3 regions of the Janthinobacterium sp. GL_088 genome follow, and region 1 is predicted to be linked to each of the others. Evidence: predicted binding sites of a transcription regulator. Region 1 holds the regulator's gene; each other region holds the start of a gene.
The links. Region 1 encodes NrdR, which represses ribonucleotide reductase genes. Its sites were predicted from a motif close to CACNANATNTNGTG; they were not measured.
Positions count from the first base shown of each region.

Region 2: AC3IQ7_RS11950 (ribonucleoside triphosphate reductase) is a predicted target of NrdR. The motif match lies at 5,413-5,426, and genes of this name have one in related genera.
Region 3: AC3IQ7_RS26170 (ribonucleoside-diphosphate reductase subunit alpha) is a predicted target of NrdR. The motif match lies at 2,076-2,089, and genes of this name have one in related genera.

Region 1 covers NZ_CM174453.1:2,043,633-2,053,426, reverse strand. The annotation lists gene AC3IQ7_RS09350 (pilus assembly protein) at 1-2,410, opposite strand, end outside; gene AC3IQ7_RS09345 (pilus assembly PilX family protein) at 2,407-2,991, opposite strand; gene AC3IQ7_RS09340 (PilW family protein) at 3,076-4,044, opposite strand; gene pilV (type IV pilus modification protein PilV) at 4,041-4,631, opposite strand; gene nrdR (transcriptional regulator NrdR) at 4,851-5,312, opposite strand; gene glyA (serine hydroxymethyltransferase) at 5,456-6,703, opposite strand; ZMP/ZTP riboswitch at 6,815-6,939, opposite strand; gene ybgC (tol-pal system-associated acyl-CoA thioesterase) at 7,255-7,656, shown strand; gene tolQ (protein TolQ) at 7,704-8,393, shown strand; gene AC3IQ7_RS09310 (ExbD/TolR family protein) at 8,409-8,849, shown strand; gene tolA (cell envelope integrity protein TolA) at 8,898-9,794, shown strand, end outside.
Region 2 covers NZ_CM174453.1:2,612,570-2,622,363, reverse strand. The annotation lists gene aspT (aspartate-alanine antiporter) at 1-504, opposite strand, end outside; gene AC3IQ7_RS11980 (substrate-binding periplasmic protein) at 766-1,635, opposite strand; gene AC3IQ7_RS11975 (heavy-metal-associated domain-containing protein) at 1,884-2,147, shown strand; gene ubiT (ubiquinone anaerobic biosynthesis accessory factor UbiT) at 2,169-2,696, opposite strand; gene ubiV (ubiquinone anaerobic biosynthesis protein UbiV) at 2,717-3,613, opposite strand; gene ubiU (ubiquinone anaerobic biosynthesis protein UbiU) at 3,738-4,775, opposite strand; gene AC3IQ7_RS11955 (hypothetical protein) at 4,938-5,354, shown strand; gene AC3IQ7_RS11950 (ribonucleoside triphosphate reductase) at 5,473-7,221, shown strand; gene nrdD (anaerobic ribonucleoside-triphosphate reductase) at 7,218-7,418, shown strand; gene AC3IQ7_RS11940 (anaerobic ribonucleoside-triphosphate reductase activating protein) at 7,408-8,115, shown strand; gene AC3IQ7_RS11935 (Pls/PosA family non-ribosomal peptide synthetase) at 8,264-9,794, shown strand, end outside.
Region 3 covers NZ_CM174453.1:5,852,995-5,862,788, reverse strand. The annotation lists gene AC3IQ7_RS26185 (PP0621 family protein) at 1-181, shown strand, start outside; gene AC3IQ7_RS26180 (sigma 54-interacting transcriptional regulator) at 300-1,373, shown strand; gene ampD (1,6-anhydro-N-acetylmuramyl-L-alanine amidase AmpD) at 1,351-1,962, shown strand; gene AC3IQ7_RS26170 (ribonucleoside-diphosphate reductase subunit alpha) at 2,354-5,305, shown strand; gene AC3IQ7_RS26165 (ribonucleotide-diphosphate reductase subunit beta) at 5,424-6,575, shown strand; gene AC3IQ7_RS26160 (hypothetical protein) at 7,295-8,368, opposite strand; gene AC3IQ7_RS26155 (YggT family protein) at 8,687-9,220, shown strand; gene AC3IQ7_RS26150 (carbohydrate kinase family protein) at 9,270-9,794, opposite strand, start outside.

The DNA.
Region 1 (9,794 bases):
CTTCGCTGCCCGTGCGCGCATCGAAGGCATGCAGCAAACCGTCGTTGGCGCCAAGGTAGAGCATTTTGCGCCGCTGCAGCAGCGCCTGGCGGTGCAAGCCATAGCCGGCGCCCGGCATGCCCAGTCCGGGCGCGCCCACGTACAGCAAATTGCCGTAGGGCGCCGCCCCCAGACTGCCTGACCTGCGCCGCAGAAATCCGCCCGGCTGGCCCACCTCGTGCGTGCGCTGGCCCAGCAGGTACGCCAGGCGCGCTTCCCCTCGCCCATCGCCGCCGTCGAATGCGCCGCGCTGTTCCGCATCGAGCCGCTTCCAGGCCAGCGGCATCAGGGCGCCCTTGGCGTCGAGCGTATAGACGGTTCGCAAGGACGCGGGCGTGCCATCCGGCACGGGCTTCTCTTGTCCGCCAGCGGTCCACGATGACTTACCGGGAAGCAGTGCCCCATCGGCGCCCACGGCAAACGCGGTGCGCGACAAGGTCATGCTGCCATCGGCCAGGCGCATCTGCGTCTGGAACCAATATGCCTCTTCCGTCCCGCTGGCCAGCGCCATCAGGGCCGGCCCGGCGAGCGTCGCCGGCAAGGTAGCCTTGTCGGCGACAGCAAAAGCCGCGCGCAGTCCCGCGATCAAGGCGGCCGGATCGCTGCCGGGCAAATAATGGGCTGGCCAGCGGCCGTCCAGGCTCCATTCATCGAACGCGCTGCCCGTTGCGCTCATGAAGGGATTCGCGTCGCCGTTCGCATCGAGAAAACCGCCATATTTGGCCGTCAGCAGCAAGGGTGTGGTGACGGGAGTGGCGGCAGATTCGCCCGCCGGATCGCCCTGGCGCAAGTCGCCCGCATAGTGCTCGACCTTGGCAAGGCCGTCGCTCTTGCCAGGACGCAGGGCCTGCACGTGCGACCAGTAGGCAAGGCCTGCCGCATGGTAGCTGGCGCCGCCCGCTCCGTCGGCCAGCCATTCCAGCGCCGCCAGTTCGGGCCGTGGCGCGGGATTGCCTTGCGCGCCGCCACTTTCCAGGCTGCCCACCGCATGTGTCCAGGCCATCGCATCGAACGGCGGCGGCGCAAAGCCATCGGCGGCGCGGGCGCGGTCGCCGCTTGATGCGGCAGTGTGCGGGACATTGCCGGGCACGTAACGGTCGCCCGCCATGCCCGCATCGCCGAGACTGACGACGACATGGCGCTGGCAACTGGCCGTTTGCGGGTCGCTCCACGCAATCACGACCGGCAAGCCGTCGTCGATGGCGGGCGGGGCCGTGGCGGGTGGCACGACGGCGCTCGCTTGCCGCCCCTGCAGGTAACGCAACGACTCGTACAACAATTCGGCCAGCGGCGCCGCGCTGGCGTACGCGCCGGGATGCCCGGCGTTGCCGCGGCCCAGGCCATTGATGTAAGCGGTCACCCCGCCGCCAGGACCGGCGCTCTGGAACACATACACACCGGTGGCGGGATTCCATTCCTCGCCGGCATTGTCGTGCGGCATAAAATCAGGCCCCGTCCAGCGTTGCCTGCCCACGTGGGCCAGCGGCGCGCGCAGCACGCCGCCATACACGGGGCCGGCGCCGGAGCTCACGCCGTTCAAATGGCCAAACACGCCCACGCGCACCCTGCCGCCATGGCGCTGCACGGCGCCCACGGGCTTGTAGTTCTTGCCGTACGCGAGGCATAAATCGTCGCGCAGCGGTCCTTCTTGCGTGTCGCAGACGCGCACGCGCGCGAGGAACACGCCGTGCGTGGCAGCAACGCCGGGCGCGTCGCAATTGCCGCCCGGGGGCAAGCTGGCGTCGCCGAACAGCAGGCGGTTACGGCAGGAAACGATGGCCAGTTGCGCCAGAGCAAACGGTGTCGCTGCCGCCACGCCTGTCTGCAGAACCTTGCGGGGGAAAAAGACGGGGTGGGCAAAGAAGTCGATGGGACCGTCTGCATCCGGTAAATAAGCACGCTGCAGCACCGTCTTGTGCACTTCGTCGATGACGCGGTCGCCACCCGTCAGCGCATAGCGGACGAGGTCGAGCATGCTGATGCTGGCCCAGTTGAGAAAGTTGCCGCTAAAACTGTCGCCGCCGCAGCCGTGCAGCGCATCGGCCGGCTTCAGCACGGAGAAGTAAGCGGTCGCTACGCGCAAGTCCGGCAGCATGACGCCATCCTTGCTGCGGTACGGATAGCTGTAGCACATGCGCGCATGGAAGTAACCGAGGTACTCGCGCTGCGGCGCATAGTCGCCGCCATGCGCGGCAGCGACCGCCGCATGCGTGAAAGACAGGTTGAGCAGCAGATTTGGCGGCACCCTGGCGCCGTACAAACCTGCGTCGGCCCGTGCCAGCGCCACAGGAGGTGCGGCCGCGGCAAGGGCGCCGCCGCAAGCCAGGAAAATCCAGCCGAGCAATAGCCAGGCAAACGACAAAGCCCTCATGGCCCCGCTCCCGCCGCCTGCTTGCGATAATAACTTTGCAGCACGACTTGCGTGCTTTCCTGCACGCCAAAACCGATGACCGTGATGCGGTACACATAGCTTTCCGTCACCAGGCCGCCAGCGACTGCCGTGGCCTGCGCGCCGGGCGGATGAAACGGCAGCAGTTCGATCAGGTAGCGGGGCCGGCGCGACGGCAGGAAGCCCTGCCCCGTCTGCATGACGGCGCCCGTAAACTGGCCATACGGCACCGTGCGACTACCCGCTTCGGCGCCATCGAGGTCCGTGCTCAGCCAGAGCGCCGGCGCCTCCGGGGCTGCTGGCAGACACAGGCCCAGCGCCCCTCCGTCGCCGCAGCCGTCCTCAAACCCGGCCGCACTGCCTGGCGCGAAGAGGCTGCTGCGCCCGGGCGCACCGGGCAAGCCTTCGATATCATTTTGCGCATCCATCAATGCTTCCTCCGCCGCCTGAAACGCGATCTGCCGGTCGCGCTCGCCGCGTGCCGCCTTTTCGCCCTGCAAGGCCATCTGCGCCGCCGATATGCCCAGCAGCAAAATGATCACCAGCAGGCACAGCACATACACGAGCGTGGCGCCACCGCGGCGCGCACGAGATGCGCAACAAGGTAGGCAACGGCGGACGCCCGCGCCGGCCATCGCGCCGCCCGCCTAAGCCGGTCCGTTGCGCAGCATGATGCTCGTCTGCACCAGTTGCCGCAGCCGCGAACGCGTCGCGGCAGGCAGGGACGCGCGCGCGATGCGCACGCCCATGTCGCCGGCGCCGTGCGCCTCGGCATACGCTTTGCCGAACAGGTCGAACTGCGTCGGCCCCAGTTCCGCCATCTTGTCCGCCTGGCCCGCCTCGCCATGCAACAACAACGCCACGCGCACGCTGGCCACGCGCTTCCAGTGCGTGCGGCGGTGAAAATCACGCTGGCGCGCGGCCGCATCCGCCCCCTCCAGCACCAGCGCCGCATCGTCGGCGTCGAGTGCGCTGGCGTTGACATATCGGTTCGCCACGCCGTCGGGAGGCGTATCCGTGTCGAGGCCATACAGCACCTGGAAGCCGTCGACGCCACGGATGATGGCGTCCGCGCCCCAGCCGTTCGCGCCCCGGTATTTGCAGCGCAGCTCGCCCTCGCCATCGGCGCCTTGCGCTACATAGAAAATGCTCCACCCCCGCTGCGCCTGCGTTTGCGCGGCGCCCACGCCAAAGCCCGCGCAATTGAGCACGGAGCCGTCGCCGCCCTCTTCCTTGCCGGCGCCGTAATAGCGCAGGGCCAGCACGTCGCTGCCATGCGGGGCGCCGGGCAAAGCGCCACTGATGCCTTCGCTGTTCTTGCCCAGGCTGCGCGCGTCGAGCCCGGCGACGTTGGCGCTGTCGAAATCGGCATGGGCGACGGGCGCGGCGCTGCTGTCCCAGTTCACGTACGCCGTCTGGCGCACGGCGCGGGCGATGGTGTCGAGCGCATAGCGGCCGTTGTCGTCAAGGCGCGCGCTGGCGGACTGGTCGCCATAACTGCCGCTGGCCGCCAGCAGCACGCTACTGGCGGCCAGCATCAGCAGCGCGCCCAGCGACAGGGACACCAGCAATTCGACCAGGCTCATGCCAGGCTGCCGGCGCAGGACAGTATTCATGCGCCGCCTCCGCCCAGCTGGAATGCCAGTCTGGGCAGCGACTCGCCTGCCGCATTCTCGGCGGGCGAGCCATCGGGCAAGCGGCCGCGCCAGCCCAGCTTGATGACGATGGGTGCGCCCTTGCCGCCGCTGCAGGCCCACTGCAAGCCTTGGGCGGCGGCATCCCACGCGGAAGTGTCACGGCAAATGCGCAGGCGCGCGCCGGGCAAGGCCGCATGCAGCCGCTGCTGCCATTCGGCGATGTCGAATTGCGCCAGCTCGGCCGCGCTGCAGGCGGTGGTGCCGAAGCAGTCAGGCGCACCGCCGCCCGCTTCGGCGTCGTCCGCCGCCGCGTAGGCCACGTTCAGGTAGGGGTTGCCCGTATCCGGGCCATGCATGAGCACGCTGTTTGCGCGCATGCGCTCGGCCATGCCGGCCGCCAGTTGCACGCCCGCCGACAACAGCGCCGACTCATGGCGCGCGCGCAGGGAGTTCAGTTGCAGGATGCTGGCACCGAGCATACCCAGCGCCAACAGCAGCAGCGACACCAGCACCTCGACGAGGCTGCTGCCACCCGCAGGAAACATAGTGCGACCGCCCTTGCCCATGCGCTACTCCCTTCCGCAGACAGAGTCGCAGGAACAGGCGGCCCAGCTACAAGATAGGCGTGCGCAAAAAGCCGGGTCTGCGCTAGCGCAAACAGCACGGCGATAAGGTGAGAAGAACAGCGTTGGTGTTGATCAGGCCGCTTGCCAGGCGCGCGCTGGCATGGTGAAAACGGGGCACATGAGCGGCCCCGTTGTCGGCAAAGTGAACGTCAGAGTGCGTCAGGGCTTGCGCGCCTGCCCCACTTCGGCGATCGCGTCCTGGAATTCGGCCAGGTCTTCGAAGTTCTTGTAGACGGAGGCGAAGCGGATGTAGGCGATCTTGTCGAGGCGCTTCAGTTCCTGCATGACGAGTTCTCCGATATAGCCGGAATCGACTTCGCGCAATCCGCTGGTCAGCAGTTTTTCCTGGATGGATGCGATGGCCGTATCCACAGAGGCGGCCGCGACGGGACGCTTGCGCAAGGCCAGCATCAAACTGCCGCGCAACTTATCCGCAGCGAACTCCGTCCGGCTGCCATTCTTTTTGACGACGGCCGGCATGATAAGTTCAATGCGCTCGTAGGTGGTAAAACGCTTGTCGCATTTGCCGCAGCGGCGGCGGCGCCGAATGGCATCCCCTTCCTCCGATACGCGCGTATCGAGAACCTGGGTGTCGCCGTGCTGGCAAAATGGACATTTCATGGGCTGGCTACAACTTTATAGTAATAATTACGGGAAATCGCCGCCCTTGTACAAAGGGCGCCCGAATCACTCCGGGCGCCCTTGGGCACGAAGGAATGTGTCATACAGAATCTTACTCCGTATGACACATTCTGGACAAATAATTATGCTGCGTACACAGGGTGCGCGTCGGCCAGGACTTTCACGGCCGCTTTGACGCGCTCGATGGTGGCGGCGTCATGCGGATTGTCCAGCACGTCGGCGATCAGGTTGCCCACTTCTTCCGCTTGCGCTTCCTTGAAACCGCGCGTCGTCATCGCCGGGCTGCCCAGGCGGATGCCCGAGGTGACGAATGGTTTTTGCGGGTCGTTCGGGATGCCGTTCTTGTTGCAGGTGATGTGCGCGGAACCGAGGATGGCTTCGGCTTCCTTGCCCGTCAGGTTCTTGGCGCGCAGGTCGACCAGCATGACGTGCGATTCGGTGCCGCCGGAAACAATGCGCAGGCCGCGCTTGATCAGGGTTTTCGCCAGCACGTCGGCGTTCTTGATCACTTGCTTCTGGTATTCGACGAACTCAGGACTCAGCGCTTCCTTGAAGGCGACAGCCTTGCCGGCGATCACGTGCATCAGCGGGCCGCCCTGGATGCCAGGGAAGATGGCCGAGTTGATGGCTTTTTCGTGTTCGGCCTTCATCAGGATGATACCGCCGCGCGGGCCGCGCAACGATTTGTGCGTGGTCGAGGTGACGAAGTCGGCGAACGGCACCGGGTTCGGGTACAGGCCGGCGGCGATCAGGCCGGCGTAGTGGGCCATGTCGACCATGAAGTAGGCGCCAACTTCCTTGGCAATCTTGCCGAAGCGTTCAAAGTCGATCTTTTTCGAGAACGCGGAGGCGCCGGCGATGATCAGTTTTGGCTTGCGTTCGCGGGCCAGGCGTTCCATCGCCTCGTAGTCGATGTCTTCTTCCGCCGTCAAACCGTAGGAGACGACGTCAAACCATTTGCCGGACATGTTCAGCGGCATGCCGTGGGTCAGGTGGCCGCCTTCGGCCAGCGACATACCCATGATCAGGTCGCCTGGTTTCAACATGGCGAAGAACACGCCCTGGTTCGCCTGCGAGCCGGAGTTCGGCTGCACGTTCGCGCATTCGGCGCCGAACAGCTGTTTCACGCGGTCGATGGCCAGTTGCTCGGCCACGTCGACGTATTCGCAGCCACCGTAGTAGCGCTTGCCTGGGTAGCCTTCGGCATATTTATTCGTCAGCTGCGAGCCTTGCGCTTCCATTACGGCTGGCGACGTGTAGTTCTCCGACGCGATCAGTTCGATATGGTCGTGCTGGCGCGTATTCTCTTTTTGAATGACGGCGAACAATTCAGGATCGACGTTGGCGAGGTTGTGATCTTTTGCAAACATGTAAAAACTCCAAGTATGAGGGTGCTTGTACTGGCAGGTTGGATCGAATGAGGGGAGCCGGCGTTAAGTGAATAACAACATTGGACAGGCAGCCTCTTCGTGCTTTTCCATAGTGGCTACCCAGGCGAACGGCTGATGAAAAATCTCACGTTTCCCGGTGGATGCCCACCTTTCGCCGGTTTGCCGATCGCCATTCATGGAGATCGCCCGACTTTTCGCCAGTCACGTGAGACGTAATGGAAGCCAAATTGTAAGTTAAGTGCCCAAATTGAGCAAGGAATGCAACCGTGCGGCTATAATCGCCGCGCGCCACCGCAGACCGGGCGCGGCCACAGGCCGCCCCAGGGGATGACTGCGGCTTTTAAGCTGGGCTTAAACCTGGCCATGGCATGTAAGCGTATGTTACGAAGCTTGCCATTGCACACGCCGGATTTACAATGCTGCGGTGCAACTTATATGCAGCTTTTGCATGGCTTTCCAGCAAGCGCCCACAGTCACAAGAAGAAAAATCGCGTAAAATGTTGCTCAATCTCACTACTGGCGCAATAAACATGCCTTCAGTCTTTACCTGGAACGTACGTGTCTACTATGAAGACACCGACGCCGGCGGCATCGTCTATTACGCTAACTACCTGAAATTCTTCGAGCGCGCGCGTACCGAATGGCTGCGCGCCATCGACGTGGGCCAGCAGGAATTGCTGGAGCAGCACGACGCGATGTTCGTTGTCAAAAGCGTCAACGCCGACTATCATGCGCCAGCCAGGCTCGATGACACGGTAAGATTAACCTTAAGCATAGAAAAAATGGGGCGCGCCTCCATCGTTTTTCTGCAACAAGCCTGGTGCGGCGACCGCCTGCTCAACACGGCCCGCGTCAAGATCGGCTGCGTCGATTCGGCACTGCGCCCGCGCGCCGTGCCTGATGCAGTCGCGGTCCGCATGCGCGCCGCCTGAGCCCTACCCGCCACCCCCGGACAATTCACCCAACAGACTGCCAGCCAATGAACGTTACACAAGATCTTTCTTTCCTCGCGCTCATCTCCAATGCCCATTTGATCGTGCAACTGATCATGGCCCTGCTGCTGCTGATTTCCCTGACCAGCTGGACCTACATTTTCCGCAAGATGTTTGCCGTGCGCCAGGCGCGCAAGCAAACCATCGAGTTCGAACGCAGCTTCTGGGCCGGCGGCAACCTGCATGCGCTGCACCAGAACGCCAGCGGCAATCGCGACCAGAGCGGCGCGCTGGCCCGCATCTTCGACGCCGGCATGGGCGAATTCATCAAGGGCAAGGCTTCCTACGGTTCGCGTGAAGCGCTGGACGTCGGCGCCGTGCTCGACGGCGCACGCCGCGCCATGCGCGCCGCCTTCCAGCGCGAAATGGACGTGCTCGAATCGCACCTGGCCTTCCTCGCTTCCGTCGGCTCCGTCTCGCCGTACATCGGCCTGCTCGGCACCGTCTGGGGCATCATGAATGCCTTCCGCGGCCTGGCCAACGTGCAGCAAGCCACCCTGGCCGCCGTCGCGCCCGGCATTGCCGAAGCGCTGATCGCCACCGCCATCGGCCTGTTCGCGGCCATTCCCGCCGTCGTCGCCTACAACCGTTTTTCGCATGACATCGACCGCCTGGCGATCCGCTTCGAGAGCTTCGTCGAGGAATTCTCTAACATCTTGCAGCGCCAGTCGCGCTAAGAGGGAGCAGCGTCCATGGGTTCCTCCTTCAATAGTGGCGGCATGCGCGGCGGTCGTGGCCGCAAGTTCAAGTCCGAAATCAACGTCGTGCCGTATATCGACGTGATGCTGGTGCTGCTGATCATTTTCATGGTGATGCCGTCGTCGAACAATCCCAGCGTGGTGAATTTGCCCAACGCGGAAAAGTCGGCCAAACCGCCCGATGACTATATTCAGATCGTGCTGAAGCCGAATGGTTCGCTGTCGATCGGCGTCATCGGCAAGGAACAGCTGTCGCCGGAAACGGAACCGAACCGCGACGCCCTGCTGCGCAAGCTGCGCGGTTTGCATGAAAGCAATCCTGACTATCCCGTGATGATCGCAGGCGACAAGGAAAGCAAGTACGACGACGTGATCCAGCTCATTTCGGAAGCGAAAAAGATGGGTATTACCAGAGTCGGCCTGGCCACCAAGTAAGCGCAGCATCCTGTTTCCAGACTTGACCGTTTTTAGATAGACTAGACTTTGCAGAACAAACAAATCGACCATGTACTCGGCAAGCCCTACAGCGTGCCGCGCGAACGCAGTCGCTGGCCCTCGCTGGGCTTGGCGCTGGCGATGCACCTTGGGCTGCTGTTTTTCCTGTGGGTGGGCGTACACTGGCAAAATACGGAACCTGTCGCCGTCGAAGCGGAAGTGTGGGACATGAAAGTGCAGACGGCCGCGCCGCCGCCCGACGTGGCGACGGAACCGGAGCCGACACCAACGCCGCCGCAACCGCAAGTGGAACAGCCGGCCCCGCCGCCACCGCCGCCCGTGGCCGCGCCCGAGCCGAAGGTCGACCTGCGCGAAGCGGAGATCGCACTCGAGCGCAAGAAGGCAAAGCTGAAGGAAGAGAAAGACAAAGCGGCAGCGGAAGAACGCCGCAAGCAGGAATTGAAGGAACGCGAGGAAGAAAAGCGCGAACTGGAAAAACAGAAGCAGAAAGAAAAAGACAAGGCTGACAAGCTGGAGAAAGAAAAGGCCGACAAGCTGGAGAAAGCCAAGGAAGCCAAAGAAAAAGCGGCGGAAGAAAAAGCCGAGAAAGAACTGTCCGATAAAAAAGCGGCGGCCGAAAAAGCGGCCAAGGCGAAAAAAGCGGCGGCGGAAAAAGCCGCAGCCGACAAAATGCGCGCCGATGACATGAAGCGGATGATGGCGCAGGCAGGCAATGGCACAACGGGCACGGCCGCGAAAGCGACCGCGCCACGCAAGGACAGCGGCTATGTCGCTGCCCTGACGAGCAAGATCAAGAGCAATATCGCGTACAGCGGTAGCACGGACGTGCCGGGCAACCCGCGCGCCGTGTTCAAGATCGAGCAACTGCCAACTGGGGAAATTATTTCGGTCCGAAAGATTAAAAGTAGCGGCCTGCCGGCGTAT
Region 2 (9,794 bases), 570 kb from region 1:
AATATATGTGATGGAATACGCGGTCACCACGTTGGCCTGCAGCTCGGCGATGCGGGCGGCCGGCAGCGCCAGCTTCGAGATGGCGTCCGTGGCCGTGCCGACGACGGCCGATTCCGTCGCCGCGCCCGCCATCATGCCGGCTGCCGTGCCCTGGTCCAGGCCAAGGAAACGCGTGGCCAGCAGCACCAGTCCCAGCACCACCACCACTTCGATCAGGCACAGCAAGCCCAGGCGCAAGCCCTTGGCATTCAGGTTGGCAAAGAACTGGGGACCGCCCGCGTAGCCGAGGGCAAAGATGAACAGCATGAAAAAGACGTTCTTGACGCTGGCGTCCAGGGTGATGCCCAGCTGGCCGATCAGCAGCGCGGCGATCAAGGTGCCGCACACGCCGCCCAGCTGGATCGGGCCGAAACGTATCTGCCCTACCGCATAGCCCAGCGCCAGCGCCAGGAACAGGGCCAGTTCCGGCACCTGGTGCAATACGGACGTGATCGAATCGAGCATGGACAAACCTTCGAAAAGATAACGGATGGTTACAAGAGAACAGAGCGTTCGGCGGCTGACGGCAGCTGGCTGTTGAACGGGCGCACGGATCCTGCACGGCACCTGCGGTAAACGCTTGCGCCGGAGAAATGTTGTTACGAGGAATCATGTTCGGTGAAAAATTTACAAGTGTCAACAGGTGTTCTGTTGAACTCACCTTGCGTTTCATCAAACATCCTGCGCACGATTGAAGCGGTTGTTTGACACTGATCAATAAAACTACTAGTGATGTTTTGGACGATACCAGAGGGCCTTGCGCACCAAAGGCGTCTCCTCCGGCAAGTCGGGATTGGCCAGTTCCAGCACGTACCGGTGGGACAGTTGCAAAGCCTCCGCAAGGCGACCGAAATGGCGCTGGAACAGCTGTGCAAAACTGCCATCGGCGAGCATGGTTTCCAGTCCCCTTTCAATGTGGCGCGCCAGTTCCGGCCGGTGCCGGCCGACAAAAAAGTACAGCGCGGCCGGGTAGCGGATGACCAGGTGCGTGTCGAGCGCCAGCGGCAAGTGCGCATGGCTGGCCAGCTCGCTTTGCGCCTCGATCACGGAACGGGGAAAGTAATCGATGCGCCCCGCCGCCAGTTGCTGGAACAGGCCCTCATAGGTACTCGAGGTATCGAGGCGCAAGCCATTCGCCTGCAGGATGGCGGAATCGGGCCAGTCGCGCATCTGACCGGCCGATAGCCGCGCCAGGGCGCCAATGCTGCGCACGCCGCGCAGCAGCTGCGGCTGGCGGGCCTGGATCAGGGCCACGCGCCAGCCGATCAAACCGCGGTCGATGGGGATGCGCACCGGCAACAATTGCGTTTCGCGCGCGCGGCTCGTCATGGCCCAGACGACGTCGACGCCGCCCGAGGCCGTGGCGATTTCCTGCATCGCGCGTGTCTGCACCATGCGCAATTCGGAGCGGCGCAAGGCATAGGCCTGGCCCGAACGGGCCAGCGCCTGTTGCAGCAAGGCCGTCACATAACCTTGCTGCGGATCATCGAGCGCCTGGTGACGCGGATACACGAGCGGCAGCGGCGGCGGCACCGCGCCGATGGCCGCGCCCAATGGCCACAGGGCAGCAAGCTTGAGCAGGGGGCGGCGCTGCATGGCCCCTCCTTTCCAGCGCTTTCATAGCGTTCTTATCAGAATGACAGTATCGCGCAGCAGAGCACGCTTGTCGACTGGAATACGGCAACTGTGTATAAAACAACAGCACTTTCAAGCTGACCAGGAGGGGTGAGTATTAATCCAGATCAATAAAACCCCAAATAGAAAATAAATCTTGCGTGCTGCTCTGGACGGCATGCGCACCGCTCGCCTACGCTGTTTTTTTATTTGAAAAACAAGAGGACCCCATGCAGACAGCACGCTTGAATATTATCGGGATGGATCACGAAGGCTGCGCCGACAGGCTGACGGGCGCGCTCGAAGCCGTCACGGGCGTGGCCACCGTGTGCGTCTCGCTAGCGCGCCACGGTGCCACGGTGCAGTTCGACGAACGGCTGGCCACGCAGGAACGCCTGCTGGCGGCCGTCAATGACGCCGGCTTCATGTGTGAAGCGACGGATGAAGAACAGCTGGCCTCGTGCAGCGGCGCCTGCGGCCACTGCCGCCACTGAACGCTGCCGCCAACTCCCCGCTCAGCCTTCCCGCGCGCCCCGGTCGCGCAGATGCGCCAGCACGCGGCGCGGTCCCAGCGCCTGCAAGTCGAACGGCGGCAACTCGATGGCGTCGAGCGTATTCTTGAACAGCAGACCCAGTTCCGTGTCGCCTTCCAGGCTCAGGCGGCGGCTGAAGAACAGGGTGTCCGGATCTTCCTGGCGCCGCGCCAGCAGCATCAGATCATGCACGCTGGCGGCGATGCACAGGTCCGGCACGTCGACATAGCGCTCGGCCACGAACACCGTGCCCTGCCACTCGAAATCGAAGGCGATGCCCGCGTCCAGCAGCCGCAAGCGCAGGCTGCGCCCTTCCAGGCTACGCCGCACGTCGTCGGGCAATTGCGGCGCCAGCAGACGGTTCAAGCCTTGCACGAACAGCCAGGAGGCGGGATACGGCGGCAGCTTGGACAGCAATTCGGCCAGCGGTTCGGGCAGCCAGTACGACACGGCGGGCTTGCTCATACTCGGCTTGGCCGGGACGGGCAATCTTTCCAGTTGATCTTGCATGGTGCTTCCTTTCGAGGCGTTCAATGGGCGGCGTGCTGTTCCATGCCGGGCTGGCCGTGCCAGTAGCCGTCACAGGCGCCGGCCGGCTGGCAGGCCGCCAGCTGGGCCTGGGCGCCGATCCCGCTGACCTGGCCGCGGCGGGCGCGGTCAAAGATGGCGATCACCTGTTCCGTATGCATGGCCTGCGGGCTGATGCGCGCCACCGCCACGCCCATGTCGCGCATGGCGTCGAGTTCGCGCACCAGGTTGTAGACCAGCGCCGACTGCGTCTGCGTGCCGTTCAACACGAGGAACGGCACTTCATCGCGCGTGCGCAGCAGCAGGCCGTCCGGCTCTTCCAGGCAGCTGTAGCCACAATCGTCCTTCGGCAGATTGCGGTTGCGCGCCGTGAAGCAGCGCGCGGAAAACGCCAGCGGCATGCGGCCGTAGGCGAACACTTCCGTCTCCAGCCCTTCCGGTTTCTGGCGCTGCATCTCGGCCAGCGCCGTCTGCCCCATTTCCAACGGCATCACCCAGCGCCGCGCGCCCAGGCGCGCCAGCAATTGCAGGCTGGGGCCGTTGAACAGGTTCAAATGGGGACCGGCGACGAAGGACGCGCCCTTTTCCATGCAGTGCACGGCGCCCATGTCGTTGGCCTCGACGCCGTAGCGGCCATTGCCCGTGATGCGGCGCAGGGTCGCCAGTTCCGCGCCCGCCTCGATCAGCGCCTGCGTCGACAGCACCACTTCCTTGCCGGCGGCGGCCAGCATGTCGGCGATATCGAGCCAGTCGGCCAGGCGTACCTCATGCCGGCGCGAGCAGACGGTTTCGCCCAGGTACACGATATCGACGGCGGTGCCGGCGATCTGCTGGTAAAACTCGAAAACGGTGGCGCGCGGCCAGTAGTACAGCAAGGGGCCCAAAGAGAGTTTTAACATGTCTTTTCCATTTTTTTAGTTTACAAAACCGTAGCGAGCGGTTCGCGGCGAGGCCGAGAAGCGCAGCTGTGCTAGAGCACAGCGAGCATCGCAGGCCACGCCCCGGAACGCGCAGTAGGTTTTGCTATTTCCAAGAGCGGTGGTAGGCACCCAAGGTGTGCTGCTGACCCTCGGCCAGCTTGTCCATGGCCGCCATCCAGCCCGGCTTGACAGCGTAGCGCGCATTACCTTCGCGGCAGGCGTCGATCGCTTCGCGCCACACGCGCGTCACCTGCGCCACATAGGCGGGACTGCGCTGGCGTCCTTCGATTTTCACGGCGCGCACGCCCATGGCGATCAGCTGCGGCAGCAGCGCCAGCGTGTTCAGGCTGGCCGGTTCCTCGATGGCGTAATACTCTTCGTCATTGACTTCGAAACGCCCCTTGCACAGGGTGGGATAGCTGGCGTTTTCACCGGGCGCATAGCGGTCGATCAACACGCCGTTCAGGCGCGATTCCAGGCCCTTCGGCGTTTCCAGCCAGCGCACGGATTTCGCCGGCGAGCACACGCCGTGCGTGTTCGGCGCCTCGCCCGTCGCATACGACGACAGCGCGCAGCGCCCTTCGACCATCACGCACAGGCTGCCGAAGCCGAAAACCTCGATCTCGACTTCCGTCTTGGCGATCAATTGCTCGACCTGCGCCATCGACAGCACGCGCGGCAGCACGGCGCGGGCGATGCCGAAGTGTTCATGGTAAAAATTGATGGCTTCGTAGTTGGTGGCCGAGCCCTGCACGGACAGGTGCAGGCGCAGCTGCGGGTGGTGCTGGGCCGCATACGCCATCAGGCCAGGATCGGCCACGATCATGGCGTCGATGCCGGCTTGCGCGGCGCGGTCGATGGCGCTGCGCCACACGGCCCAGTTGTGCGGCTGCGGATAGGTGTTCAGCGCCAGCAGCACCTTGCGTCCATATTGATGGGCGTAGCGCACGCCCTCGGCGATGGCCTTCTCGTCGAAATTGAGGCCGGCGAAATTGCGCGCATTGGTGGCATCGCGAAAGCCCAGGTAGACGGTGTCGGCGCCATTGTCGACGGCCGCTTTCAAGGCAGGCAGGCTGCCGGCGGGGCAGACCAGTTCCAGCGGTCCGGCCACGCGGGTGGCGGTGGTTGAATCAAGCATCATGATATTCACAGTCCTGTATCGGCTCAGGGTGCAGACTATAGCCCCGCCCATGCCGCCCAGTCCTTGACGCAGGTGAAGGAATGCATGCATGGCTGGCGCGCGTTCAACTTGCTTGACCTGGCTGTAAAATGCCCCACTTTTCTCCCTCTTCGATTGCCCGCCATGACCCGCAAACCGCTGCTGATTTTCCTGCTCACCCTGTTCCTCACCGCGCTGCAAGTGCAGTGGGCCGGCCCGGCCGATGGCTATGACGCAGAGACCATCTCCGTCCTGTCGCCGGAAGTACTGGGCGCGTATCCGGGCGTGCTGCTGCTGTTCCTGCTGGCCGTGTTCGCGCGCCGCCAACTGCCGCTGCTGCGTCAGGCCGCCATCTGCACGGGCCTGCTGGCCGTCTACTGGCTGCTGGCGAACTACGTGACGTTCGACGCACGCGTGGCCAGCTGGAGCACCTACTCGCCGCTGGAAATCTGGGCGCACGTGCTGCCCGCCTCCGTCGCCAGCATCGCCGCCTGCGGCGTCGCGTTCTTTTGCGTGAGCTGGCTGATCCTGCGCGAAACGCGCTGGAACAAAACCGGTTGAGGTGGTTTTTTCACCTGCATCAAGGATTCGTCACGCAACTGCACGCACCCTTTGACGCCACTATATTTAGTGATTAATCTCCATAAAAACACCGCATGTTGTGTTTATTGGAGGTTTCATGACGACAAATGCAGTTTCCCCCACACGCGGCCAGGTCGATGTCGCCGCGTCCATCAATGAATACCTGGACCGGCGCGACTGGCGTGTCAACGCCAATGCCAACCAGGGCTACTCGCTGGGTGGCCTGATACTCAACGTGTCGGGCAAGGTCATCGCCAACTACTGGCTGGACCAGGTGTATCCGCCGGAAGTGGGCGCGGCGCACCGCGAAGCGGCGCTGCACATCCACGACCTCGACATGCTGGCCGGCTATTGCGCCGGCTGGTCGCTGCGCACCCTGCTGCACGAAGGCTTGAATGGCGTGCCGGGCAAGATCGAATCGGGCCCGCCGAAACACATGTCGAGCGCCATCGGCCAGATCGTCAATTTCCTCGGCACCTTGCAAAACGAGTGGGCCGGCGCGCAGGCGTTCAGCTCCTTCGACACCTACATGGCGCCCTACATCCGCAAGGACAGCCTGCGCTACGAAGACGTGCGCCAGTACATGCAGGAGCTGATCTTCAACCTCAACGTGCCATCGCGCTGGGGCACGCAAACGCCATTCACCAACCTCACGTTCGACTGGGTCTGCCCGGACGACCTGCGCGAACAGATTCCCGTCATCGCCGGCCAGGAGATGGACTTCAGCTATGGCGAGCTGCAGGCGGAGATGGACATGATCAACCGCGCCTACATCGAGATCATGATGGCGGGCGACGCCAAGGGACGCGTGTTTACCTTCCCCATCCCCACCTATAACATCACCGAGAATTTCGACTGGCATAGCGAAAACGCGGAACGCCTGTTCGAGATGACGGCCCGCTACGGCCTGCCCTACTTCCAGAACTTCATCAATTCGGAACTCAAGCCGAACATGATCCGCTCCATGTGCTGCCGCTTGCAGCTGGACTTGCGCGAACTGCTCAAAAGGGGCAATGGCCTGTTCGGTTCCGCCGAGCAGACCGGTTCCCTGGGCGTGGTGACGATCAACTGCGCGCGCCTGGGCCACTTGTGGCGCGGCGACGAGCCAGCGTTGCTGGCCGACCTGGACCGCCTGCTGGAACTGGGCAAGACCAGCCTGGAAATCAAGCGCCGCACCATCGAGGAACTGATGCAGCAAGGCCTGTTCCCGTACACGAAACGCTACCTGGGCACCCTGCGCAATCACTTTTCCACCCTGGGCGTGAACGGCATCAACGAGATGATCCGCAATTTCAGCGGCGACGCTTACGACATCACGTCCGCCGAAGGCCATGCGCTGGCGATACGTCTGCTCGACCACGTGCGCGCCCGCATGGTGGCCTTCCAGGAAGAGACGGGCCATATGTACAACCTGGAAGCGACGCCGGCCGAAGGCACGACGTACCGCTTCGCCCGCGAAGACCGCAAGCGCTATCCCGCCATCCTGCAGGCGGGAACAAGCGACAACCCGTACTACACGAATTCGTCGCAGCTGCCCGTCGGCCACACGGACGACCCGTTCGAGGCGCTGGAATTACAGGACGCGCTGCAGCGCAAGTATACGGGCGGCACGGTGCTGCACCTGTACATGACGGAAGCGCTGTCGGATGCGAGCGCGTGCCGCGAGCTGGTAAAACGCGCCCTGAGCCGCTTTTCGCTGCCCTACATTACCGTCACGCCCACGTTTTCCATCTGCCCGCGCCACGGCTACCTGGCCGGCAAACATGAATTCTGTCCCACCTGCGACGCGGAACTGATCGCCCGCAAGCAGTCCGATTTCGCTCACCCACTCAAGGAAACGCCATGAACGCACGTCCCGACTTCACTCCCGCCATCACCCTGCTCGACACCGAACGCCAGCGCTGCGAAATCTGGACGCGCGTGATGGGCTACCACCGCCCCGTCGCCTCGTTCAACATCGGCAAGCAGGGCGAATTCCACGAGCGCCAGTACTTTACGGAAGCGAGCGCCCGTGTTGGCCAGCCCGCGTGCCATGGCGGCTGAGTTGAAAGTGGGCGGCCTGACGCCCTTTTCCGCCACCGACTATCCGGGCAAGCTGGCGGCCGTGGTGTTCGTGCAGGGCTGTCCCTGGCGTTGCGGCTATTGCCACAATCCGCACTTGCAGCCCCGCACGCCGGAAGGCGCCATGCCCTGGCAGGACGTCCTGACCTGGCTGCGCCGCCGCGTGGGCCTGGTCGACGCCGTCGTCTTCAGCGGCGGCGAAGCATGCATGGACCCGGCGCTGGCGCGCGCCATGCAGGACGTCAGGGAACTGGGTTTCGGCATCGGCCTGCACACGGCCTGCATCTATCCGCAACGCCTGCAGGAAGTGCTGTCCCTGGTCGATTGGGTCGGTTTCGACATCAAGGCGCCGTTTGCCGACTATCGTCATGTGACCCGCGTGGCCGCCAGCGGCGACCCGGCGCGCGCCTGCCTGGACGCCATCCTCGCCAGCGGCGTCGCCTACGAGTGCCGCACCACCACCCACCCGGACCTGCTGCCGGACGAGCAGTTGCTGGCCCTGGCCACCACCCTGGCCGCCAAAGGCGTCGATAATTACGTGCTGCAGCAGTTCCGTGCCGAAGGCTGCGCGGATGCGGCGCTGGCCGGCCGCCCCCTGCACGGCTATCCGGCGGCGCGCACCGTGGCGCAAATCGGCGCCATGTTTCCGCGTTTTACATTCCGTAATCATGGCAGTTGAGCCGATGACCACATAATTTCGCAAAGCCCCGCAAAATTCCCCGTTCTGCAACGCTGAAATGTCTTGCGTACTGTAATGTATCAACTGTGCCGCGCACCACGCGCAGCCCAGCAGATTTTTCACACCGCATTACAGATAAGCGTCATCCATGAACGATTTCACCGCAGTCAACCCAGGCATCCCTTCGACCCACGCCGACATCCTGTACGGCCCACCGCGACCGGATCTGCTGCGCGAGGAAGTGCTGGCCGACCTGCTGGAGGCAACGGCCCGCCGCTGCCCCGAGCAAATCGCCCTGATCGATGGCGCGCGCCGCATCACGTATGCGCAGCTCGATGCGCAGGCGGGCCTGGCCGCGGCGCGCCTGGTGGCGGCCGGCGTCAAGCCCGGCGACATCGTGGGACTGTGGCTGCCGCGCGGCGCCCATCTGCTGCTGATGCAGGCAGCGATTGCCAAGGCGGGCGCCGCCTGGCTGCCCGTCGATGAAGACACGCCCGTCGAGCGCCTGCAGGTGTGCCTTGATGACGCCAATGGCTTTGGTGTGGTCAGCTGCGCGCAGTTCGCGCCGCGCCTGGCCGATGCCGGACTTGGGCGTCCCGTGTGGACGGCGGAAAGCCTGCTGGCCCCCGCCGCTCCGGGCGAACAGCTGCCCACGCGCGCCACCGTGCTGCCCGAACACCCGGCCTACGTGATCTACACGTCCGGCTCCACGGGCAAGCCCAAGGGCATATTGATCAACCAGCGCAGCATCTGCCACTTCCTGCGCAGCGAAAACGCCGTGCTGGAAGTGACGCAAAGCGATACTGTCTACCAGGGTTTTTCCGTCGCCTTCGACATGTCGTTCGAGGAAATCTGGATCGCCTACCTGGTGGGCGCCACCCTGTGGCTGGGTCCCAAGGAGATTTCGGGCGACCCGGAAGCCTTGCCGCGCGCGCTGGCCGACAACAAGGTCACCGTTCTCCACGCGGTGCCGACCTTGCTGGCCCTGTTTGCCGAGGAAGTGCCGAGCCTGCGCCTGATCAACCTGGGCGGCGAGATGTGCCCGGAGTCCTTGGTCGAGCGCTGGTCGCGCCCGGGCCGCGCCATGTTCAACACCTATGGCCCGACGGAAGCGACCGTCTCGTGCAGCCTGGCGCGTTTGCGGCCCGGCGAGCCGGTGACCATCGGCACGCCGCTGCCCAACTATGGCTTGCTGGTGCTGCAGGTGGCCGAGCCGGGAGAAAACCGTCCGCTCGTCCTGCTGCCGCGCGGCGAGACGGGGGAACTGTGCATCATCGGCCCCGGCCTGGCCGAGGGTTACCTGGGCCGGCCCGACCTGACGCTGGAAAAATTCCTGCCCAATCCCTGGAGCACGGGTCCTGACGATGCGCGCCTGTACCGCACGGGCGACCTGGCGCGCATCGATCTTGATGGCCAGGTGCTGTGCCTGGGCCGCGCCGACGACCAGGTGAAAATTCGCGGCTTCCGCGTGGAGCTGGGCGAGATCGAAGCCGTGCTGGCGCAGCAGGCGGGCGTGGGTACGGTGGCTGTATTGTTGCGCAAGGATGACGGTATCGACCAGCTGGTGGCGTATATCGTCGGCAGCGACGAGGCGCCCGACGATGCCCTGGCGGCGAAAACCCTGCGTGCGGCATTGAACTTGCACTTGCCGCCGTATATGGTGCCGGGCCGTTTTGAAT
Region 3 (9,794 bases), 2.7 Mb from region 1:
ACGGGCCCGTGCGCAACAGCAACAGCGGCCGAATCCGTTTACGCCACCGGTGCGGCCGCAGGAATTGCCGGATGCCGAGCTGATGCTGTGCTGCGCCCATTGCGGCGTGTACTACCCGGCCTCGGAAAACGTGCAGGCCAAGGGCCACGACTACTGCAGCCACGCGCACGCCACGGTGTAAGGGCGGGCCCGCAGGTTCGCGCGCGTTGCTCATCCGTATCGTAACGTCCTCCGGCATCCGTCCGGCGTAGCATCTGCAACAGGCGGTTCGCCGCCGCCATTGCAGAAAGGCGCGCCTCATGTCCCGTCCCAACCCCAGTCCGCATACCGCTGCCAGCATGCCGCCGGCGCCACAATTGAGCGGCAACTCGCTGCCCATGCAGGCGCTGCGCGCGCAGATCGGCCGCATCGCCCGCTGTGGCGCGCCGGTGGCCATCCGCGGCGAATCGGGCACGGGCAAGGAACTGGCGGCGCGCGCCATCCATGCGCAGGGCGCGCGCGCCAGCTTCCCGTTTATCGCCGTCAACTGCGGTGCCATTCCCGAAGCGCTGATGGAAGCGGAATTCTTCGGCTGCCGCCCGGGCGCCTATACGGGCGCGCTGCACGAACGCCAGGGCTTGTTCCAGGCGGCCCATGGCGGCAGCCTGCTGCTCGACGAAGTCGATGACCTGCCGCTGACCATGCAGGTAAAACTGTTGCGCGTGCTGCAAGAGCGCCGCGTGCGCAAGCTGGGCGGCAGCAGGGACGAGGCCGTCGACGTGCGCATCCTGTGCGCCAGCCAGCATGGCCTGGCGCGCGGCGTGGCCGCCGGCACGTTTCGCCAGGACCTGTTTTACCGCCTGCATGTGATCGAGCTGGCGCTGCCGCCGCTGCGCGAGCGGCGCGGCGATCTGCAGGTATTATGTGAGGTGATCCTCGCGCGCCTGTCGCCGCACCGGACCGTGAGCCTGGCGCCACCGGTGCTGGCGGCCCTGGCCGCGTACGCGTTTCCCGGTAATGTGCGCGAACTGGAAAACGTGCTGGAGCGGGCGCTGGCCTTTGCCGACGGCGGCGTGATCGCGCTCGACGGGCTGGCCTTGCCCTCCGCGGCGGGCAGCATGCCCTTGCGCGCGGCAGCGGCATTGCCGGATTTGCCGGAACGGCAACTGTGCCTGCCCGGCACGGCGGCGCATGGCGTGGCCAAGGTCCTGCCGCTGGACATGTATTTGCGCCAGGCCGAGCGCGACATGATCGTGCTGGCGCTGGTGCAGGCGCGCTACCACCGTGCGCGGGCGGCGCGCCAGCTGGGCCTGAGCGTGCGCCAGTTGCGTTACCGCATGCAGAAATTGACGATACAGGAAGCCCTATTTGATGAGCGCATGGATGATAGATGAAGACGGCTGGTGCGACGGCGCGTTGCGCTATGACTCGCCGTACCACGATGCGCGCCCGGACGGGGTGCATGTCGATTTGCTGGTGATCCATAACATCAGTTTGCCGGGTGGCCACTTTGGCGGACCGCATGTGTCGGACTTGTTTACGGGCCGGGTAGATTATAATGCCGATCCTTCTTTCGCCGACCTGCGTGGCTTGCAGGTGTCGGCGCACTTTTTTGTGCGGCGCGATGGTGCGCTGTTGCAATATGTTTCTACTGATCAACGTGCCTGGCATGCGGGCGCGTCCACCTTCGAGGGACGCCCGCAGTGCAATGGCTATTCCATCGGTATCGAAATGGAAGGCGCGGACGATGTGCCCTTCCAGCGGCGGCAATATCATGTGCTGGCGGCGCTGACGGCGGCACTGGTGGCGCGCTACGGTCTGTCCCAGGTGCGCGGCCACGAGCATATCGCGCCGGGAAGGAAGACGGATCCGGGGCCGTTTTTCGACTGGTATTTTTACCAAGAGTGCTGGCTGGAAACCTTGCGCGGGCAAGCTGCGTTAGCGCTTACTTCGCGGGGATTGGGCTTTCCATCCATGCCCTGAAAAGTCAACCGAAATCGTATATGAAAATACAAAAAATTACGCCCGCGGATGCCGGAAAACTATTGCATCCCCCTCCGATGGGCACTACAATTAGTGCAGAAGTTGGATGTAAAGACTATATGTAGTGCCATCACAGACGTTTTCAGAATTATTGTCAAAGCTACCCGGATTGCTGATAAAGCACTGGAACTGGCGGTTTATCACCCTTGATCGTGTTTTGCGCCAGCCGGGCAGTGCGGTGTGGCGAGATGGATACTGACCTGTTTTATGCATTATAAATTTACTATTTAGCAACAAATACCTGAAGAAACCCTGACCATCGGGCGTTCTATTCAACAACACACGCGGCAGCAAAACTGCAGGCTGACTTTAGCTGACAACGGGAGCTTCAATGCAATCACCACAAGATATTTCCATCCATCCAACGCCAGTATCGCCAGCGCCAGGCGCGGCCAACAGCGTAGCGAGCACGGGCGCGGCATTGGGCGACTATCGCATCATCCGCCGCAACGGCGCGGTGGTGGCATTTGAGCCTTCGAAGATCGCCATCGCCATGACCAAGGCGTTTTTGGCCGTTAACGGCGGCCAGGGCGCAGCCTCGGCACGCATCCGCGAACTGGTGGAACAACTGACCGACGGCGTGGTCGCCGCGCTGGTGCGCCGCCATCCGGGCGGCGGCACCTTCCATATCGAAGACGTGCAAGACCAGGTGGAACTGTCGCTGATGCGTTCGGGTGAGCACGACGTGGCGCGTGCCTACGTGCTGTACCGCGCCAAGCACATGGAAGAGCGCCGCCTGCAGAAGGAAGCGCAGGGCGCTTCCGCGCAAGTTTCCGCACCACAATTGAACGTGCTGGATAACGGCGTGCGCCGCCTGCTGGACATGCAGGAAGTGCGCGACCTGATCAACGCCGCCTGTGCCGGCCTGGAAAAGCACGTCGATGCCGACGCCATCCTCGCTGAAACCGTGAAAAACCTGTACGACGGCGTGCCTGTCGAAGAGCTGCACAAGTCGGCCATCCTGGCGGCGCGCGCGCTGATGGAAAAAGACCCGGCCTACAGCCAGGTCACGGCCCGCATCCTGCTGCACACGGTGCGCAAGGAAGTGTTCGGCAAGGAAGTGCCGCAAGCGGCCGCTGCCGCCGAATACCTGACGTATTTCCCGCAATACATCGCCAAGGGCATCGCCGCCGAGCTGCTGAACCCGGTACTCGCCAGTTTCGACCTGGAGCGTCTGGCAAAAGCCATCGTCGCCGACCGCGACTTGCAGTTCGGCTACATCGGCCTGCAAACCCTGTATGACCGCTACTTCCTGCACATCCAGGACGTGCGCATCGAAATGCCGCAGGCGTTCTACATGCGCGTGGCCATGGGCCTGGCGCTGAACGAAGCGGACCGCGAAGCGCGCGCCATCGAGTTCTACAGCCTGCTGTCCTCGTTCGACTTCATGAGCTCGACCCCGACCCTGTTCAACTCGGGCACCCTGCGTTCGCAGCTGTCGTCGTGCTACCTGAGCACCGTCTCGGATGACCTGGAAGGCATCTACGACGCCATCAAGGACAACGCGCTGCTGGCCAAGTTCGCCGGCGGCCTGGGTAACGACTGGACGCCAGTGCGCGCCCTGGGCGCCCACATCAAGGGTACCAACGGCAAGTCGCAAGGCGTGGTGCCGTTCCTGAAAGTAGTCAATGACACGGCCGTGGCGGTCAACCAGGGCGGCAAGCGCAAGGGCGCCGTCTGCGCCTACCTGGAAACCTGGCACATGGATATCGAGGAATTCCTCGACCTGCGCAAGAACACGGGCGACGACCGCCGCCGCACGCACGACATGAACACGGCGAACTGGATTCCCGACATGTTCATGAAGCGCGTCATGGAAAAAGGCGATTGGACCCTGTTCTCGCCGTCGGACACGCCAGACCTGCACGACAAGGTCGGCAAGGCCTTCGAACAGGCTTACCTGGGCTACGAAGCCAAGGCTGCCGCCGGCGAAATCCGCGTCTTCAAGAAGATCGCCGCGCTGGACCTGTGGCGCAAGATGCTGTCGATGCTGTTTGAAACGGGCCACCCATGGATCACGTTCAAGGATCCTTGCAACATCCGCAGCCCGCAGTCGCACGTCGGCGTCGTCCACAGCTCGAACCTGTGCACGGAAATCACGCTGAACACGGGACCTGACGAAATCGCCGTCTGCAACCTCGGCTCCGTCAACATGCCGGCGCACATGAAGGAAGGCAAGCTCGATCACGTCAAGCTGGCCAAGACCGTGCGCACCGCCATGCGCATGCTCGACAACGTCATCGACATCAATTACTACGCCGTCGAGAAGGCGCGCAATTCGAACATGCGCCACCGTCCGGTCGGCATGGGCGTGATGGGCTTCCAGGACTGCCTGCACATGATGCGCATCCCGTTCGCCTCGGACGCCGCCGTGTCGTTTGCCGACACCTCGATGGAAGCCGTCTGCTACTACGCCTACCTGGCGTCGACGGAACTGGCCGAAGAACGCGGCCGCTATGAATCGTACGCCGGTTCGCTGTGGGACCGTGGCATCCTGCCACAGGACTCGGTGAAACTGCTGGCCGAAGAGCGCGGCGGCTACCTGGAAGTCGATTCCTCGTCGGCCATGGACTGGACCCCGGTGCGCGAACGCATCGCCAAGTTCGGCATGCGCAACTCGAACTGCGTGGCGATCGCCCCGACGGCGACGATTTCGAACATCATCGGCGTCTCGGCCTGTATCGAGCCGACGTTCCAGAACCTGTACGTGAAATCGAACCTGTCGGGCGAATTCACCGAGATCAACGGCTACCTGGTGCGCGACCTGAAGGCACGCGACCTGTGGGATGAAGTCATGATCTCCGACCTGAAGTACTTCGACGGCTCGCTGGTGAAGATCGACCGCATCCCGCAAGACCTGCGCGATATCTACGCCACCGCCTTCGAAGTGTCGCCAAGCTGGCTGGTGGAAGCGGCTTCGCGTCGCCAGAAGTGGATCGACCAGGCCCAGTCGCTGAACATCTACATGGCTGGCGCCTCGGGCAAGAAACTGGACGAGACCTACAAGCTGGCATGGCTGCGTGGCCTGAAAACCACCTACTACCTGCGTACCATCGCCGCTACCCACATGGAGAAATCGACCTCCAAGACGGGCGCCCTGAACGCCGTGGCAGTCGACGGCGGCATGTCGGCCAGCGCGCAAAGCGCCCAGGCAGCCGTCGTGGCGGCAGCAGCGGTGGCCGTGGCGCCGGTAGTGGCAGCGGCAGCGGACGACGCCGATGGCGAAGCTTGCTACCTGCGTCCGGGTGATGACGGCTTTGAAGAGTGCGAAGCCTGCCAGTAAGATTTTAGTTGTCAGCCCGGCACGGTCGGGCTGATTCAATGTTGTCAATGTCCGCATTGTCCGATACAACGGGCCTGTTGCGGATCGCCGGCTCGCCGGCATGGAAAGGAAGAAGAATATGTCGTTGTCATGGGATGATGAAACCACGTCGGCAGCTGTGCCGCGTCCGGCGCAGCAAGCGCCACTGGGTAATACCGAATTGAACCTGCCGGCAGGTGCCGAGCCGTCCGAAGCGAACGCCGAGCAAGTGGCGCGCCGCGTGAATGCCGACGACAAGCGCATCATCAACGGCAAGACGGACGTCAACCAGCTGGTGCCGTTCAAGTACAAATGGGCCTGGGACAAATACCTGGCCGGCTGCGCCAACCACTGGATGCCGCAGGAAGTGAACATGCAGCGAGACATCGAGCTGTGGAAGAACCCGAACGGCCTGACGGACGACGAGCGTCGCCTGGTCAAGCGCAACCTGGGCTTCTTCGTGACGGCCGACTCGCTGGCCGCCAATAACATCGTGCTGGGCACCTACCGCCACATCACGGCGCCCGAGTGCCGCCAGTACCTGCTGCGCCAGGCGTTCGAGGAAGCGATCCACACGCACGCCTACCAGTACATCGTCGAATCGCTGGGCCTGGACGAAGGCGAGATCTTCAACGCCTACAACGAAGTCAAGTCGATCCGCGACAAGGATGAATTCCTGATCCCGTTCATCAACACCCTGACCGACCCTGCGTTCGTCACCGGCACGGTGGAAAACGACCAGAAGCTGTTGAAATCCCTGATCGTCTTTGCCTGCCTGATGGAAGGCCTGTTCTTCTACGTGGGCTTCACGCAGATCCTGGCGCTGGGCCGCCAGAACAAGATGATGGGCGCTGCCGAGCAGTACCAGTACATCCTGCGCGACGAATCGATGCACTGCAACTTCGGCATCGACTTGATCAACACGATCAAGATGGAAAACCCGCAGCTGTGGACGGCCGAATTCCGCGAAGAGATTAAAGTGTTGTTCATGCAGGCCGTGGAACTGGAATACGCATACGCGGAAGACACCATGCCGCGCGGCGTGCTGGGTTTGAACGCGCCGATGTTCAAGGGTTACCTGCGCTTCATCGCCAACCGCCGCGCGCAGCAGATCGGCATCGAGCCGCTGTTCGCCCAGGAAGAAAATCCATTCCCGTGGATGAGCGAAATGATCGACATGAAGAAGGAGCGTAACTTCTTCGAGACGCGCGTGACCGAGTACCAGACAGGTGGTGCGCTGAACTGGGAATAAGCCTTTTTCAGTCAACGCCAAAAAGCGCCGTCATCGTGACGGCGCTTTTTTTTCGCGTGCATGGCGGCGGCAAAATGCGTCCATCATCGGGCCATGCGACGCGGCTTGCGCCAGGATTTTCGGCTGCCGCAACTGGCCGCATCGCGGGCTCAAAAAATCATTTCCGGAGACGCTGGCGGCGGCATTTGCCACGCGATTGTGCGATAGCACGCGTAACGTGCAAAAAAGCGGGCGAAAACGTGTCGTGCCGGTTGCGCATTGACAAGGTTTTCGTGTACTTTATGAGATTGCAAATGCGAGCGTTAGAATGCGGGGTTTTTTAACCAGCGCGGTAGCGAAAAAACCTCGCAAAACAGGGATACAGATTTACACGGATATGCACAAAACCACACCGTTTTCGTCTGCCGCCGTGCCCGAATTTTTTCAGGCATGGCGGTTTTTTATTTGACGCATGGGTGTTGTGGCGAGCGCGATGCGAGGAGCGAAAAAACGCACGGCATCGAAAACGAATGACCGAATTCAGACTTTGCCACCAGCTGCGAGATAAAGCAGGGTGGCACCGACGATGGCTGAAGTGCTGCAAACGTGAGGAGTTGCAGCAGTTCAGCTGGTGCCGAATTCATTAGCGCAAACGACCGTTTGTGCCGATGAATAATTCGCCTGGCCTATCCCTGTGGTGGGTCGGACGGGTTTAAATCTTGTAGCTTAAATTTCTCATCTCAGATGAAGGAGAGACAAATGGCAACAGCCGCTAAGAAATCAGAAGTAAAGAAACCAGCCGCCAAGGCTGCTCCTGCCGCGAAGAAGCCGGCAGCCGCAGCAAAGACGGTTGCCGCTAAACCAGCTGCCAAAGCCGCAGCGAAACCAGCCGCAAAACCAGCCGCCAAAGCCGCAGTCAAGCCTGCAGCAAAAGTGGCTGCCAAGCCAGTAGCGAAAGCCGCAGCGAAACCAGCGGCCAAGGCAGCAGCAAAACCGGCAGCCAAGCCGGCAGTGAAAAAAGCTGCAGCGAAACCTGCAGCCAAGGCAGCAGCCAAGCCTGTCGCGAAAAAAGCCGCAGCCAAACCGGCAGCCAAGCCAGCAGCAAAAGCCGCAGCAAAACCAGCCGCCAAAGCAGCAGCGAAGCCAGCAGCAAAAGCTGTAGCCAAGCCAGCAGTGAAAAAAGCCGCAGCGAAACCTGCAGCCAAGGCAGCAGCGAAACCGGCCGCCAAGGCAGCAGTCAAGCCAGCAGCAAAAAAAGCCGCAGCAAAACCAGCAGCCAAGCCGGCCGCCAAAGCAGCAGCCAAGCCAGCAGCTAAGCCAGCAGCAAAAGCTGCAGCCAAGCCAGCAGTGAAAAAAGCCGCAGCGAAACCGGCCGCCAAAGCAGCTGCCAAGCCAGCAGCGAAAAAAGTCGTCGCCAAGCCAGCAGCAAAAGCTGCAGCGAAGCCAGCCGCCAAGCCAGCAGCCAAGCCAGCAACTAAGGCTGCCGCCAAGGTAGCAGCGAAGCCAGCAGCAAAAGCGGCAGCCAAGCCAGCGGCCAAGGCAGCAGCGAAGCCGGCAGCAAAAGCGGCAGCCAAGCCAGCGGTCAAGGTAGCAGCGAAGCCGGCAGCAAAAGCGGCAGCCAAGCCAGCGGCCAAGGTAGCAGCGAAGCCAGCAGCGAAAGCAGCAGCGAAACCTGCCGCCAAGGTCGCAGCAAAACCTGCAGCCAAGCCAGCGGCCAAAGTAGCAGCGAAGCCGGCTGCAAAAGTTGCAGCCAAGCCAGCTACCAAGGTAGCAGCGAAGCCGGCAGCGAAAGCAGCAGCGAAACCTGCCGCCAAGCCAGCCGCAGCGCCAGTTGTGGCAGCCGCACCAGCAGCAGCGCCGGCAGCAGCTCCAGCGGCACCAGCCGTCGTGGCAGCCAAGCCAGCCGCCAAGAAGGCCGCGCCTAAAAAGGCCGCACCGAAGAAGGCAGCTCCTGTCGCCAAGCCGTCGGCGCCTATCGCACCTGTAGCAAAAACCGTGTTGGCACCGGCTGCAGCCTGGCCATTCCCAACCAGCACCCGCCCATCGTAATTCCTGCGATACGGGTGCCTGGATGAGGCAACACGCCGCTGTGTGACTCAATCACACAGCGGTTTTTTTTTGGAGAATTAGTCGTGCTGATCGTTATCCTTACATTGATCGTTGATACCATCGCTACCTTGCTGGGCGGCGTGTTGCTGCTGCGCTTCTGGATGCAGGCGGTGCGCGTGCGGCCGCCCTCGTCGGTGGCGCAATTCACGTTTCAATTGTCCGACTGGCTGGTGCGCCCCCTGCGACGCGTGGTGCCGGGCGTGGGCGGGTATGACTGGGCCAGCCTGATCGGCGCCTTCCTGATCGTTCTGCTGGCCAGCTCGGTGCTGTTTATTGCCGGCCATCCCGTCGAAGTGGTGCTGCTCAAGTCGCTGCAACGCTTCCTGCAATGGATACTCTACGGTTTCATGGCCTTGCTGATCATCGAAGCCATCTTCAGCTGGGTCAACCCGCATGCGCCGCTGGCGCCGTTTGTACGGGCCCTGAACGAGCCGCTGCTGCGTCCGATACGCAAGGTGGTGCCGCTGGTCGGCAGCCTGGACCTGTCTTTGCTGGTGGCTTTGATCTTGCTGCAGATTGCGCAAGTGCTGGTGGGGATGATTATTGTACTGAGGTAAAGCGAGAAGGTCGGCTTGGCGCTTGGGTGCAAGCCGACCGGGTTACATATTAATAGCGGTAACCAAACGCCGCTTCAAACTGGTCGGCGATGCTCTCTGGCGTAAACACATGGTTTTGCGCGCCCTGGGTGGCGATCTTGATGGCGCCCAGCAGGCTGGCCAGGCGGCCGCTGGTTTCCCAGCCCAGGTCGTTGGTGATGCCGAACAGCAAGCCGGCACGGTAGGCGTCGCCGCAACCGGTCGGGTCCAGCACTTCTTTGGCGGTCACGACAGGAATGTCGATGCGCTTGCCGTCCGTATAGATTTCCGATCCTTTTTCGCCGCGCGTGACGATCAGCGCTTCCAGGCGGCTGGCGATGTCCGGCAGGGTCAATCCCGTGCGTTCCATCAACATTTCCATTTCATAATCGTTGGCCGACACATACGTGGCTTTGTTGATGAAGTCGATCAACTGTTCGCCGTTGAAACGTGGCAACTGTTGGCCTGGGTCGAACATGAAGGGGATGCCCAGCTCGGCCAGGTCGGCGGCGTGCTTGAGCATGCCCTGGTCGCCATCGGGCGAAATGATGGCGAC